Regions from separate parts of the Shewanella sp. 433 genome, predicted to be linked through region 2. Evidence: predicted binding sites of a transcription regulator. Region 2 holds the regulator's gene; the other holds the start of a gene.
What was found. Region 2 encodes ArgR, which controls arginine synthesis, uptake and breakdown. Its sites were predicted from a motif close to ANTGAATANNTATTCANT; they were not measured.

Region 1 (8,085 bases), 2.0 Mb from region 2:
GAAGTGATTGCCGGGTTTACCACCTTCTTGGCCATGGTTTACTCGGTCATAGTGGTGCCTAATATGCTTGGTACCGCTGGCTTTGATGCTGGCGCAGTATTTATTGCGACCTGTTTAATCGCCGCTTTTGGTTCGTTGTTAATGGGGCTGTGGGCTAACCTGCCAATGGCGATTGGCTGTGCCATCTCATTAACCGCTTTTACCGCGTTTAGCATGGTATTAGGCCAAGGGATCTCGATTCCGGTCACGTTAGGCGCCATCTTTTTAATGGGGATAGTGTTTACGTTAGTGAGCGTGACGGGGATTCGTCAGTGGGTACTAACCAACCTGCCTAAAGGGATTGCCCACGGTACGGGTATCGGTATCGGCTTATTCCTTTTGCTTATTGCCACTAACAGTGTGCAGCTTATCGTCGCTAACGATGCGGGTTTACCGGTGAAGTTGGGCGATATCCATAGCTTACCTGTGCTTGCGACCGTTATTGGCTTGGCGGCGACCATTGGCCTTGAGCGCCGTGGTGTGCCAGGTGGCATTTTGTTGGTGATTATCGCGCTGTCGCTATTTGGCCTTATGTTTGACCCTTCGGTGACCTATCAAGGCTTGTTTGCTTTGCCGGATCTGATGTCTGAACAATCGTTGATCGGTCAGCTCGATATAATGGGGGCGTTAAACCCCTTAGTATTACCTATCGTACTCGCGTTAGTGATGACAGCGATTTTTGATGCCACAGGCACTATCCGTGCGGTGGCGGGTCAAGCCGAATTACTCGATAAAGACGATAATATTGTTGGTGGTGGTAAGGCGCTCACCTCTGACTCTGTGAGCAGCATCTTTGCTGGTGCTGTGGGCGGCGCGCCCGCTGCTGTGTATATCGAGTCGGCTGCAGGGACCGCCGCTGGTGGTAAAACTGGCCTGACAGCGACCATTGTCGGTGTGCTATTTTTACTGATGATGTTCTTGGCACCACTGAGTTATTTAGTGCCTGCTTACGCCACAGCGCCTGCGCTAATGTATGTCGGATTGTTGATGTTGAGCAATGTGACCAAGCTTGATTTTAACGATAAAGTCGATGCTATGGCTGGACTAACTTGCGCAGTGTTTATCATTTTAAGCTGTAACATTGTCACAGGGATCATGTTGGGCTTTGTCACCTTAGTGATAGGCAGACTGTGCAGCGGCGAATGGCGTGCCATCAAGCCGGGTGTGTTAGCGATCACTATCGGTCTGGTGGTTTTCTATCTCGGTGGCTGGGCAATTTAAGCGCTTATCCATATCATAACCTGCCTAAATTTGTTGCTGTAGCTGAATTGCCCCTCAGCGCAGCGCATAAAAAGGACCCCAAAAGACGAAATATCCTTTCGTCTTTTTTTATTGGCTGTAAGCGCGCAGCAGATCTTTCCAGGTGACGATGCCGACAATCTTATCCTGAGATAATACTGGCAGTGAGCCAATATTATGTTGCAACAACAAATGAGCCGCCGCTTGTAAGGAGCAATCTGTTGTGGTGGTGATAGGGTTGCGCGTCATCACTTGGTGTGCGCGTCGCTGCAGGGTTTCAGCATCACGTTCGGTTGCGTTGATGGCGCCAATATGGGGGCTTAATGTGCGCAGGTAATCTCGCTCAGATAACACCCCTTGTAGTTTATCGTTTTCAATCACCAATAGATGATGAAACGGCGCACTGTCAAAAATCTCTTTGACTACGGTAAGACGGTCATCCATGTCGATAGTGGCGACTCGGGTACTCATAATATCGGCAACGGTGACGCTCATAGTCTACTCCCTCATGTTGATGTTATTTATAACAGACAATTAACCGTTCAACAAATCAACGATTTTGCTGAAATATGCAAAGGCTTACTACCGTGATATAACCTGCGGCAAGTGTTGCTGTGCGTCATTCACCAACAGGAGATGAGTCAGTCACACTGAGCCTTAGTCTGTTGGCGTTAGGCAGATAAAGAGTGTTAACAGATTGAGAGACTAGCCATTGCATGGTGTTTCTTAACTATGACGGCAGGGCCCAAATTGAGGCGTGTTATCGAGGTGAAGGGGACATCAGCCTAGGCGATCCTAGGCTGATGTTAGGTTTTATGTGTCGAATGTATTAGAAAATCAGATGCGCGGCACCCGCGATAACAGGCAGGGTCACTAGGGTTCTTAAAATAAACACTACAAATAACTCGACAATATTGACCGGGATCTTACTGCCTATCAGCAAGGCGCCCACTTCACTCATATAGATAAGCTGGGTGACCGACAGGGCGGCAATAATAAAGCGAGTCATATCTGATTCGATAGTACTGGCCAAAATCGAGGGGATAAACATATCCGCAAAACCCACTACGATGGTTTTTGAGGCCTCAGTGGCTTCAGGAATTTGCAGTAACTCAAGTAGTGGGATGAATGGCATGCCAAGGTAGTTAAATAGCGGCGTGTATTCGGCGATCATCAATGCGATGGTGCCGATAGCCATGACGACCGGGATCACGCCAAATACCATATCGATGACATTTTTGAGGCCATCTTTTAAGGTGTGCGACACGCCTTGTGCATGCGCCGCTTTGTTCATTGCTTGCTCAAAGCTCCAAGCAAACACGCCCTTGCCGTGCGGCACGACTTCATCGTCTGGGTGACGTGGTGTGTCGTCGATGTAGAGATCTTTTTTCCAGCACAGTGGCGGTAACTTAGGCACGATAATCGCTGCAACCACACCTGCTAAACAGACGGTTAAGTAAAATGGTGCAAACAGGTGCTCCAATTTAACCTGCGAAATCACCACCAATGAGAAGGTGATTGAAACCGCCGAAAAGGTAGTCCCTATCACAGCCGCTTCTCGCTGAGTATAAAGGCGGGCTTCATATTGTTTACTGGTCATCAATATGCCAACGCTGCCGTCGCCAAGCCAAGAGGCCATGCAATCAATGGCGCTGCGACCTGGCAAGTTAAATACTGGGCGCATAATTTTGGTTAACAAGGTGCCAAATAGTTCTAGCAAGCCGAAGTTAAGCAGTAATGGCAATAACATACCGGCAAAAATAAATACGCAAAATAGCACGGGCAGTAGGTCGTTGAGGACCAAAGCGCCGGTATTACCCGAATGTATCGCTTCGGGGCCTATGCCCATATAAGTCAATACAATGAAGACCGCACCAATGATGCGAACGATTGCCCACATTGGGTTTACGTCAAGCAATGCATTGATAAAGTGATGCTGCTTTAAAGCGTTAGGCTTGAGTAATTTGCAGATAATGGTCGCGATAGCGGTAATGACCACTATAAAGGTCACTATGGCGGTTAGTGCATCGCCTAATAAGCTTTGTAATCCTTTTGATACGATAGCGATGGGGATGGTGATCGCATCTTGATAGCTAATCGGTGTCATAAACAGTAATAAGCCGATCAGCGAAGGGATGAGAAATGTAAGTAACGTTTTTATGTTAGTTTTTTGTTTTATAGCCACTTTTTTTGCCTTAAATTACGCTGTCTGTACAACGGCAAGAAATAAGAATTAAATCCATAATTTTATTTACAATGAATATCCATTCATCTAATCGACGGAGGTTACCGCCTAAGTCCAGTGATGTAAAACCATTTAATGCGCAATCTTGTGACTGGTTGCAATAGCATAGTTATTTGCACTTAATGACTATTTATATTGTACTCAAAATTATCGCTTTTGCACTATGTAATTTCTGGTTGCAATTGGGTTAAGTGTTTGTTGTTGATTGGTTTTATTAAGTTTGCTCTAGCGTCAGCTGTTGTCGGTTGAGAGCGGCATTAATTGGGTGAGTTCGGCGCTAACATGATGATGCTAAAGCATTTGATTTGTGGACTTAAGGGGCTATGACGACAAGTTTTGCGCCTAATCGACTGTCGATTAGGCGCTGTTTGCGGTAAATACACGGCTAATATAGAGCGGTTAATAACGTATGTGGTCAATAGTTAGCACGTTTCAGTGCTGCGTTTTTATCGACTTAATGCTCGCTCGGGATAAAGATATTCGCGCGCCAAGTTTAGTGGATTTTGTCCGCCAGTTAACCGAAAGTCTGCCTTAGGCTTTTGGCTTTATCCGCATTAATTTTCAGCTCAGAAATGGAGCCTTCAACGCTCTGTAGTGCAACCAGATTATTATTCGATGCCTGGGTGATCTGATTAATTCCCTGATTTAGTTCTTGTACCACTTGCATCTGCTGCTGCGCCGCGACGGCATTTTGCTGGGCAAATTCGTGAATGCTGCTGATTGATGTATAGAGTTCATCCAGCTTTATCGCCGAAGATTCGGTTTGCTGGGCGCAGTGTTCGGCCAATTGCTGGCTTTGACGCATCTCTTCGCTCCAGTCGCTGAGCATCTTGAACATTTTGTCGACGCTTTGGGATATGCTGGTTGTCGATTCTTGAGTGCGGCTCGATAGCGCCCTGACTTCATCGGCAACGACCGCAAAGCCGCGCCCCTGTTCGCCTGCTCGGGCAGCTTCAATGGCGGCATTGAGTGCCAATAAGTTGGTTTGCTCGGCGATGGCATCGATTTCGCCCATGGCATTGGCCACATGTTGAGCTTCTTGATGCAGCTGCTGAGTATTTTTTGCTACATGGGTGACGCTTTGAGTGAGCGAGTCGATATCTTGGCTGTTTTGCTGCATCATGGTGCGATTATCGTGACAAATTTGATAAGTGTCATCGATATGGTTTGAGGTCGACTGAATATTACTCACCACCTCATTAAGGGTCGCCCCCATCTCTTCCATAGCGCTGGCCATCTGCTCAATTTCTTGATGCTCTTTATCGATGCCACTGTGAGTTTGATTCACGGCAATAATCAGTTGATTGGTGATGTCGGTGATCTTATCGGCGCTATCTTGATTTTTGCCTAACACGCCCTGCATCTTGGCGTCTTTCATCAATATCTGAAATGTTAGTAGTGAGGAGGAGTCTTTTCCGCAATACACAAAGCGGCTGACCGAGTCATACTCTTGTTTCATCGCCATTAACTGCGTTGGCACCCGAAAGGCCTCATCGTAAAAGATGGCCAGATTCAATCCGATCAATACCAGTCCGACTAAAATGGTCTGCCAGCCTAAGAAGTAGCCCGCCATCGCCAGCCCTAGGGTGGTAACCACCGCAGAAACGATGCGCTTTTGCACTAATGAAAGTGGATCCTTGACCGTTTTACCTTGGTTAATTTGCTCATATAGGGCCTGCGCGCTGCTGATTTTTTTTGCATCGGGTTTTACCCTTACAGATTGATAACCTATGAGTTTGCCTTGCTCGTATAAGGGGGAGACAAAAGCATCGACCCAGTAAAATGAGCCATCTTTACAACGGTTTTTCACCATACCGCGCCAAGATTGGCCGGCTTTTAGTTTTTGCCAAAGATCGGCAAATGCCGCCGCAGGCATGTCGGGATGACGCACCAGATTGTGATTATGGCCCACCAATTCTGATTCACTGTAACCTGAGATGTTGATAAAGGCTTGGTTAACGTAAGTGATCACGCCACGGGTATCAGTGCTCGAAATGAGCTCGTCTTTATCTGCAAGTTTTACCTCGCGCATCGAGGTGGGGAGATCATGATGTCTAGTTGTGCTCATGTAGGGAGGTCTTCAGCAAGTCGCCATCTCCAGCTTGTTATTTGCGAAGTGGTTGGTGGCGTAATAAAAAATTCATGGGAATTCTAACAGGCATGCCATCAATTTGTTAGCTGCCTCACAAATCTATTTTTAGTGAGACGTGGCGCGTAAAATAAATGCTAAGATTATGATCTTGCTCTAATAAAAATATTGACTCAGTGATGATGTCACGTATATTCGTTTACCCTTTTATATTATAAGGTTATTTGTGAGCGAGTCGCAGAATAGGCTAATAATGTTGCTAAAATTGTTATCAGAAATATGCGCCAAAGCTCGGCATAAAATTCTAATTCCATATAACCTAGTAGGACGACAGCATTGCATTATCAACGGACTATGAATTCATCACAGCGTAAATTACCCACATTGGGGTTTAGATTTGGCATGCTGGGCATTACTGTGCATGTGCTTAGTTTAATAGTGGCGGCGTTGGGATTTAATGATTTTAATGGTAATGGTTTTAGCTTTTTTAATTTCTCATTAAGTGAACTGGGCCAATATGGTCATTCTCAATTAGCGGTAGTGTTTAACGGTGGGTTATTTTTTGGTAGTTTGAGCTTGGTGTTGTTTTGTTTGTTTTCATTGCAATATAGCGACAGCCCGCTGCTGTACCCTTGTCTGTTACTGCTGATATTAGCCTTGTTGGCGCTGGCCATTACAGGTTTATTTCCCATCAATGTGCACCATTTACACACCTTAGGTATCGAGTCTTTCTTTTATTGTTCGCTGCTGAGTATCGCTTGTTACTTGGGGTATGTATGGCAGGGTGCAAGGTTGGCAATAAAGCCCCTTAAGCGTTTTGCTTATCGAGGCTGCGGTGTGTTGAGTTTGCTGTGTTTAGCCGTGTTTGGTTTGTTTGTTTTTTTTGCTCAAGTGGATAATAGCCTAAGCAATAATGGCCAAGCATTTTACCATGGAATGATGATGATCGAGCCACGCCCTGAATTTTGGTGGCCCGCCATCGTTGAGTGGTTAGCGTTACTGCTGTTTCTTGGTTGGAGCGCGGCCTTGGTGTGGACTCAGCGCCCTACGCGCGACTAGCGCCCTTGCTCAAATCCCGCTTGTCCAAACCAGTATCCATTACAGGTTAAGTTATTGTTAGTGGTGACATCGGCACTCGTGATATTGACGCTATTAGCTGTCTGGTTAGTTTTTAACTTATTGTCAATAAACAAGTTATTAGCTAACTCTATTGAAGCTAAGCTACTAGGGGAAACCCTAAAATAGTCGACGCCGAGGCGCTGCATCTCTTGTTGCTGATCACTCAAGTCAATATAACTGGCCGATTGAGTTTGAATGCCATTAAGGCGTAGCAGCGGCTGGTTTTCTTGGGTTTGCGCCAATACACCTTGCGGATAGTCAATACAGATGGTTTGGCAGCTATCTTTGGTTAATCCTTGTTGGCGCGCGGTAAAGCAGCGCGCAGAGTGTGCCAGTGGCATGTAGCCATGGCCAAAGACTTCCACCTCGATTTGCCTTGGAGCCAAGTCGGTTAATACTCGTTCGAGCCAGTGCTTTGATAGCTCCAGTGGCATGACAAATCGTTGCATTCCCCAAGCGGCTAATTTCTGCAAACTGGCCGCATTATAGTTGTTAATACTTGGCCCACAGATAAAAGGTAAGCCGAGTGATTTCGCTACTTCCACTGCACCCATATCGTTGGCTTCCACCATAAACTCACCATTATCGATTTGCTGCTTTAAGGCGGTAAATTCAGATTGTGCTTCGATCAGTGCCAGCGTGGAGAGCACCACCTGTTTACCCGATGCCTTGAGCATCTGAGCTAGCTCAAGGTAGTCGCTAAATTTCAGTTGGCGGCGACGGCTGCAGACGGTTTCACCTAAATAGATCAGCTCAATGTCGCTATTGGCTGCTTGTTGATAAAATTCGCTGACCTGCGCCTTTGACCAGCAATATTGAATAGGGCCTAAAGATATTTTCATATTTGCTCCTTTATTAGCTACTGCCAAGTGCGCTCATAGGCTCCAAGTGTGGTGACTTGACCTTCAGATACTTTGGCTAACGCTTTGTCCCACTCAGCTTGAGTTGTGTAGGCCTCGGGATGGTGTAAAAACGTGTCGATAGCCTGACGCCAAACACGGGTGACTTGCTCAACATAGGCAGGGCTGCGCTGGCGTCCCTCGATTTTAAGCGAGGCTATGTTCGCCTTTGCCAGCTCTGGCAATAAACTGAGGGTATTAAGGCTGGTCGGCGATTCCAATAGATGGCTCGGTTGGTTGTTATCTGCTGTGATATAACGGCCCTTACACACCACGGGGTAACCCATCTGTTCGTTAATATTGGACTTATCAATAAGCACTTCATTTAGACGCGTTAAGCGTTGATCGCCAAGCTCTTGCCAGCGCACTGCATTGGCCGGTGAGCAGGAGCCACCAGTATTGGGCGATTGCCCGGTCACATAGGAGGAAAGGTGGCAACGCCCTTCGGCCATAAT
Region 2 (8,085 bases):
AACAGATGCGCTGTAGTTCGCAGATAATGGTCATATTTATGCCATGTTCGCGAATTCGACGCGTGGTGGTAATACACCGCCCATGCACTAAGCTGGTTAGCACGAGGGAGTTAGAGGAGATGGATATTTCAACACTAGCCAACCCTAATGCCAAACCGAGGCGCTGGCTGATCTCTTCAATGAGTTCAGATTCAGCGCCATAGGCTAGCAAAAGTTGGGCAACCCGGACAACTTGCCGAGTAATATCATTTTGAGTATCTGCGTACACGTGGTTCTCAGAATGAAAGCGATAATAAGCTAAGCTTACCTTTGATAGATGATCTCAACATCATAATCATCATCGTCAAAGTCATCATCATCCAAGTCATCGCCATTATAATCTTCGTTGACAACATCTTGAGTCTGTTGATGATAATTATCCCACTTGAATTCAACTTCAGCATCAGGATCCGCTTCTACCTCTTCAGGTAGCGCAGCAATAAAGTCCATCAACTTCAAGCTAAGTTCTTGGGTGCCTTCGCGATTATACGCAGAGATAGTAAAGACTTCGCCTTTCCAGTCTAACTCTTTAACAATACGCTCTACTCGCTCTTGGATCTCTTCTTCAAGGAGCAGATCTGTCTTGTTAAACACTAACCAACGCGGCTTACTCGCCAGCAATGGAGAATGCTTTTCAAGCTCGGCAACAATTGCACGGGCTGAATCAACAGGGTCGCTGCCATCGATAGGATCAATATCCAAAATATGCAGCAGCACTCGGCAACGCTCGAGGTGTTTCAAGAAGCGAATACCCAAACCGGCACCTTCTGCGGCGCCCTCGATTAAGCCGGGAATATCCGCAATCACAAAGCTCTGCCCATGACGCGGCGTCACCACACCAAGGTTAGGAACCAATGTGGTAAACGGATAGTCAGCCACTTTAGGCTTTGCACGAGACACGGCGCGAATAAAGGTTGATTTGCCCGCATTGGGCATACCCAATAAGCCCACATCGGCAAGTAACATCAGCTCTAAGCGCAAGCTACGTACTTCACCTGGCGTACCAAGGGTTTTCTGTCTTGGCGCACGGTTGGTACTGCTCTTAAAGCGCGTATTACCTAGGCCGTGGAAGCCCCCTTTTGCCACTAGCAGTTTTTGACCATGGGTCTTGAGATCGCCTAATGCCTCTTGAGTCTCTTCATCAATGGCGCGGGTCCCGACTGGCACCTTAAGGATAAGATCTTGACCACTGTGGCCAGTACAATCACGGCCACGGCCATTTTTACCACGCTCGGCAAAATGAAAACGCTCAAAGCGATAGTCGATTAGGGTATTAAGGTTTTCATCTGCTTGCAGATAAACACTACCACCATCACCACCATCACCACCGTCTGGGCCACCATCAGGCACATATTTTTCACGTCTAAAACTAACGCAACCACTACCACCATCACCAGCTTCTACTCTGATCACAGCTTCATCGACAAACTTCATACCAACTCCAGGCACCACACAATAGACCGATTATACTGCCAATCTAATCGTACCGCCAAAAAACAATTTCTGTATTGAACTTCAAACGAGATACACAGGTTTGAGGGTTCAATGTTTTACTGGTGCTGGAGCAGCGTAACCGGCTCATTTCACCAGATTTATAAACAATAAAGCCCTACCAGAGGCAGGGCTTTATAAACTATCTTAGGTGAACTAAGAGTTAAGCTTCGATACTAATGAACTTGCGGTTATTAGGACCTTTAACTTCAAACTTAACTTTACCGTCAGTTAGTGCAAATAGAGTATGGTCACGACCAATACCTACGTTAACACCTGCGTGGAATTTAGTACCACGTTGGCGAACAATGATGTTACCAGCAAGAACTGATTCACCACCGAAACGCTTAACACCAAGACGTTTACTTTCTGAATCGCGGCCGTTACGAGTAGAACCGCCAGCTTTTTTATGTGCCATGAGTTAGACTCCTATTAAGCGTTGATAGCAGTAATTTTAACTTCGGTGAACCACTGACGGTGGCCCATCTTCTTATCGTGGTGCTTACGACGACGGAACTTAACGATAGTTACCTTTTCGCCACGGCCATGGCTGACAACTTCAGCAACAACCTTACCACCTTCAACTAAAGGTGCACCAACGTGTACAGTCTCACCATCAGCAACCAAAAGAACTTGGTCAAATTCGATAGTTTCGCCTGTAGCGACTTCTAATTTCTCTAAACGAACTGTATGGCCTTCAGCAACACGGTGCTGCTTACCACCACTTTGAAAAACAGCGTACATAGCTATTTTACTCCGATATTTCAAGCACGCAGACCTTTTAATGTTAGGCTGGGCGCTATAAAAGCTTTAATGACAATGGTCGCGGAGTTTACGCTAAGTTCATTAGGCTGACAAGCCCTAATTCACTTTGATCAAAAAAAGATCGGAATTACTCTCACATTAGTCTTCTAATAATGCCTTACTCGACATTTTTAGGTAGAATCTCAATACTATAACATTTTTGCCTTAATTTGGGCTGCCTGAATTACAAAATACCACTAGAAGTAGAGCCTAATATGGATTTGAACGCCATTCGTCAGCTGGCTGATGCTGATATGAAAGCCGTCGATCAACTGATCTATAAACAGTTGGAGTCAGATGTAGCCCTAATTAACCAACTTGGATTCTATATTATCAATGGCGGGGGCAAGAGAATGCGCCCACTGCTATCCATTCTGGCGGCTCGTGCGATTGCCTATGACGGTGAAGCTCATATCAAGCTGGCTGCAATCGTTGAATTTATTCATACCGCTTCATTACTGCATGATGACGTGGTAGATGAGTCAATGCTAAGACGTGGTCGCGAGACAGCTAATGCACTTTTTGGTAATAGCGCAAGCGTGTTAGTCGGTGATTTTTTATATACTCGCTCGTTTCAGATGATGACCGAGCTGGGCAGCTTGCAAGTGTTAGAAGTCCTAGCCGATGCTACTAACGTATTAGCAGAAGGCGAAGTATTACAGCTAATGAACTGTAACGATCCTGACACCACTGAAGAAAGCTATATGCGTGTCATCTATTGCAAAACAGCAAAGCTGTTTGAAGCTGCGACCCGTTTAGCAGGCGTTTTGGCTGATAGCGGTATTGAGGTGCAAACCGCCTTAGCTGACTATGGTAAATATTTAGGCACAGCATTCCAGCTCACCGATGATTTATTAGACTACACAGCAGAAACCGAAGAGTTAGGAAAGAACATTGGTGATGATTTAGCCGAAGGTAAGCCTACGTTACCGCTAATCTATGCCATTGCCAATGGTACCGATGAAGAGCAAGCCTTGATTCGTCAAGCGATTGAGCAAGGTGACGGTTCTGGTCACATTGAGACAATTCTCAATGCGCTCAAGCAATGTGGTGCACTCAAATATACTGAACAAAGAGCGCTAGAAGAGGCTGATAAGGCCATTAGTGCCTTAGCAATACTGCCAGAGAGTGACTACAAGCAAGCGCTAATATCACTCGCTAGAATCGCCGTAGCGCGTAATCACTAATGATTGACTAATGGCGCAAAGATTTAAATAACAAAAAAGGAGCCAATCGGCTCCTTTTTTATTGATTCGTTTAGCTTACTTAACGAATTCGACTCCAAGCTTAATATCAGCCTTTAGCGTATCTAACATCGCATCACGCGCATTAGCTTCAAACTCACTCACTTCACCGTAAGCCAGTACTTGTTCAACACCGTTCTTACCTAGAAGGATTGGTTGAGCGAAAAATGCTGCATGCTCACTACCACCGTCAACATAGGCACATTCCACAACATTCGCTTCACCTTGAAGGCCGCGAACCAATGACAGACCAAAACGACACGCAGCCTGACCCATTGAAAGTGTTGCACTACCACCACCGGCTTTAGCTTCAACCACTTCAGTACCCGCATTCTGAATACGAGTAGTCAAAGCAGCGACTTCGTCATCACTAAAAGTAACGCCTTCAACTTGAGAAAGCAGAGGAAGAATGGTTACACCGCTGTGGCCACCAATGACATTGACTTTAACATCAGCCACATCTAACCCTTTGGCTTCGGCCACGAAGGTTTCAGAGCGAATAACATCAAGGGTAGTGACACCAAATAAACGGTTTTTATCATAAACGCCTGCAGCCTTTAGTACCTCAGCAGCGATAGCGACGGTGGTGTTAACAGGATTGGTAATAATACCGATAAGCGCTTTAGGACAAGTTGCTGCACACTTTTCAACAAGGTTTCTAACGATCCCTGCATTGATGTTAAATAGATCTGAGCGATCCATACCAGGCTTACGCGCAACACCTGCAGAAATAAGTACCACATCAGCGCCTTCTAGTGCTGGTGTTGGGTCTTCACCCGCAAATCCTTTGACTTCAACCGCTGTAGGGATGTGGCTCAAGTCAACCGCAACACCAGGGGTCACTGGCGCGATATCGTAAAGGGATAATTTAGAGCCGGCAGGCAATTGAGTTTTAAGCAGTAGAGCAAGAGCCTGGCCAATACCACCAGCGGCACCAAGTACAGCAACTTTCATAGTTATCTCCGTTAATTCTTGGTTATTATGTGACATAGATCTAAATTCACAGATGGCGCAACATTACTGCAATCACATCAATAATTCAATTATCCCTTAGTCGTGTAGCAAGATATTTTATAAATAACCTCGAAAAGTGCATGTATTAGCGGTTAATTGATAACCGTTTGACTTAACACACATAGATGCAGCCGCCACCTTTATCATCATTAATAATGCTAAATGAAAAGGATACCTATCGCTGCGGCCTCGATACTTACATGATCACCAGCAATAATGAGTGAATGTTTATTCATCTACAACGAGTAAGGCTTGACTTGCTTTGCATAGCTATTCACAATGAGCCAATTTTACGAATAAAAGAATGCCAAATTTATGCAAGCCAATAAAAACCAAGAAGAACTCGTAAAGACCTTTAAGGCTATTTTAAAAGAGGAACGCTTTGGCTCTCAGAGCGAAATCGTCAATGCACTTCAAGCCGAAGGTTATAACAATATTAACCAATCGAAAGTCTCGCGCATGCTAAGTAAGTTTGGCGCGGTGCGTACACGTAATGCTAAACAAGAGATGGTTTACTGCCTCCCTGCAGAACTAGGTGTGCCTACGGCTGGCAGCCCATTGAAAAACCTCGTACTTGATGTCGACCATAATCAATCTATGATTGTGGTGAGAACCAGCCCTGGAGCAGCGCAGTTAATCGCTAGACTGCTGGATTCTATAGGTAAACCAGAGGGAATATTGGGCACCATTGCTGGTGATGACACGATTTTTATCTGCCCGTCTAATATTCAAGAAGTTGGTAAAACGTTCAACACAATAAAGTCATTATTTAACTATACCGATTAATTCGTTATATGCGTTTTATAGCACGCTAGCTCAAGGAATCAATAGCCTCTATTTTGGCAGTTAAATGACAGCTCCTGGATCAAGACTAATTACGATTTACTGAAAAATAGACGCCAATGGCGTCTTTTTTATGCCAAAACAATGGCTCCAATTTAGCCGTTAATGATCAATCAAAGCCAGTGTCACTTAAAATCATATAAAAATGCCGACAAGTTTCTCTTGTCGGCATTTAATCAGCATGCAAGATTTTATCGCTTTTGATGCTTAACCAGCCTGCTAAAAAGACTTGCTAAAGCCGATTAAGGCGAATTTTATTGCAGCCTGCTTTTGATGGCTACTCATTTTGCGCACCAGTTTGAACCACTGCGCGATAAAAAAGAGTCAACAGACTTGGAGGACTGTAGTTAATCAATGGCGCAACGAACAATAGGTTGCCGCTATTCACTCGTCACTTTCGGTGGCTGCATTTTGCATAAAATCTAGCGAAGGAGCAAAAAAAGCCGATCCCGTCAGTGCTTGAGTAAAGTGCATTAAGTGATCATGGTTACCAGCACCATCACCGTGGATCATGCTGTGGAGCATTTTTTCAAAATGCTCAGAATTACGACACAGGGCGATAAACATCAACCCCTGCTCTTTCATTGAGCCATAAGGCATACTCTGCCTTAAGATCTCCATCGAACGCCCTTGGCTATCTTTCAGATTAACCCGCTTAGTATGGCTGGTTAGAGGCTTATCCCGCGAGGCATATTCGATATTATCGATTTTAGTTCTACCTATGATATCTTCTTGCTTTTTCTGAGGAAGTCGATTCCATTTACTCAGGTTGTGCGCGTATTTTTGCACATGCACATAACTACCAGAACGGAAGGTTGCATCTTCATCCCCAACTAAGGCGACCTCTTGGCGGTGACGCCCTTTGGGGTTTTCAGTACCATCGACAAAGCCGGTAAGATCCCGCGTATCCATAAACTGAAAACCACGTTCCTCATCGACCAGCTCAACTAAACCTTCAAACATCTGGCACACTTCATTAGCCACCAAGTGCAAGATATCATAACGGTCACACCGCAGATGAATAAAGAGATCATACTCATGTGCAGGGGCATCTCGATTATCGGCATTCATAGCCGGAAACGGTTTCAATTGAGCTGGACGAGACTGGGGGTATAAGCTGTCCCAGTAATTAGCACCAATCGCGACAAAACCATTAAAGGCGCTATCGGCATATTGATCCGATAACTCATAAATGTACTGCGCAACATTGGCTACACAAGGACGTAATTGTGATTCCACACCGTCCTCGGCATTAAACATCAAATATACGCTATGCAAATTTCCTTCGGCACACACACCTAACTGTTCACGTGGCATAACCTGACTATCCATATAGACCCTACCCTCTGTCAGTTTCAATTTTCGGCAATATTGTCCAAAACTTTAATGATGAATAGTATTACACAATCTACAACGCGTTAAAAAGAAACCGTATTTACGGTTAGATTAACGTTTATTAACCAGAACAACCACCATGAGTGACAAATATGTTACTCAGGACGCGACAATAACACCAAGGAATGAGGGATCACCTCTAATTGAACCCGTTGGCCAAGCGCTAAATCGTTTTTGGGGCTGCGAACATCATAGCGTTGTGTACCGACCAATACTCGATAATGACAATTACAGCCTAAAAAACGTCGCTCGACGATCATCCCCTCCCCTTGCTCATTGGCATGAATATCGATTTGCTCTGGACGCAATAACAGTTCACCACTATGCCCTACATCAAACAACATAGGTGCAGTGCTGACAATCACCCCCAGTGGCGTAGAGAGTGTAAAACCGTCCACCACCTCAGCAGCAAGATAATTGCCCTCTCCTAAAAATTCAGCAACATATTTATCGGCTGGCGCACTGTAAAGCGCTTCGGCACAACCATATTGCACTATGGCTCCTTGATTAAATAGCGCTAATTTATCAGCAAATACAAAGGCTTCATCTTTACTGTGCGTCACAAATACTGCACTGACATTACGTTGTTTTAAAATGCTGCGGATCTCCAGCATCATTTCATTACGCACTTTGGCATCTATATTAGAAAAAGGCTCATCGAGCAGTAATAGCTCAGGTTCATAGGCCAGTGCTCGAGCAATCGATACCCTCTGTTGCTGACCGCCAGATAACTCGTGTGGATAGCGGGTTGCTAAACCATCGAGTTTCACCAGAGCTAGCATTTCAGTTAATCTCGCTTGTCGCTCAGCACTAGTTAATCCTTTGACCCCAAACAAAATATTGTCGGCAACCGTTAAATGGGGAAACAGTGCATAATCTTGGAAGATCATCCCCACTTCTCTTTGCTCACTCGGCACAAAGTGATCATCGCCCGACAACAACCGCTTATTGATACTAATTCTGCCAGCAGAGATAGGTTGCAGCCCAGCAATCGCCCTGAGCAGGGTAGTCTTACCGCAGCCACTGGGGCCTAGCAGCGCAGCAATCTCTCCCCGTTGAATATTAAGGCTGAGTCCTTTTAAAATCACCAGACCTTGGTAATCACTATGAACATCTTCGATATTGAGGGTAGACATTTAAGTATTATGCTCCAAAGAACGGTTTAAATAGATCAGCGGAATGAGACCAACAAGAACAATAACAATAGCCGCCAGAGCGCCATGCTCAAGCTGTTCATCTGACACGAACTGATATA

Region 1: AC5YB1_RS06925 (YjiH family protein) is a predicted target of ArgR. The motif match lies at 3,534-3,551, and genes of this name have one in related genera.

Annotation. Positions count from the first base shown of each region.
Region 1 is NZ_CM181703.1:1,543,856-1,551,940, forward strand. Features, by position in the region: gene AC5YB1_RS06915 (NCS2 family permease) at 1-1,260, shown strand, start outside; gene AC5YB1_RS06920 (CBS domain-containing protein) at 1,369-1,773, opposite strand; gene AC5YB1_RS06925 (YjiH family protein) at 2,108-3,385, opposite strand; gene AC5YB1_RS06930 (methyl-accepting chemotaxis protein) at 4,038-5,591, opposite strand; gene AC5YB1_RS06935 (DUF998 domain-containing protein) at 5,967-6,671, shown strand; gene AC5YB1_RS06940 (U32 family peptidase) at 6,668-7,573, opposite strand; gene ubiU (ubiquinone anaerobic biosynthesis protein UbiU) at 7,591-8,085, opposite strand, start outside.
Region 2 is NZ_CM181703.1:3,613,553-3,621,637, forward strand. Features, by position in the region: gene AC5YB1_RS16025 (threonine/serine exporter family protein) at 1-268, opposite strand, end outside; gene cgtA (Obg family GTPase CgtA) at 304-1,473, opposite strand; gene rpmA (50S ribosomal protein L27) at 1,694-1,948, opposite strand; gene rplU (50S ribosomal protein L21) at 1,963-2,274, opposite strand; gene ispB (octaprenyl diphosphate synthase) at 2,550-3,521, shown strand; gene mdh (malate dehydrogenase) at 3,597-4,532, opposite strand; gene argR (transcriptional regulator ArgR) at 4,908-5,378, shown strand; gene AC5YB1_RS16060 (Dyp-type peroxidase) at 5,820-6,767, opposite strand; gene AC5YB1_RS16065 (ABC transporter ATP-binding protein) at 6,926-7,966, opposite strand; gene AC5YB1_RS16070 (ABC transporter permease) at 7,967-8,085, opposite strand, start outside.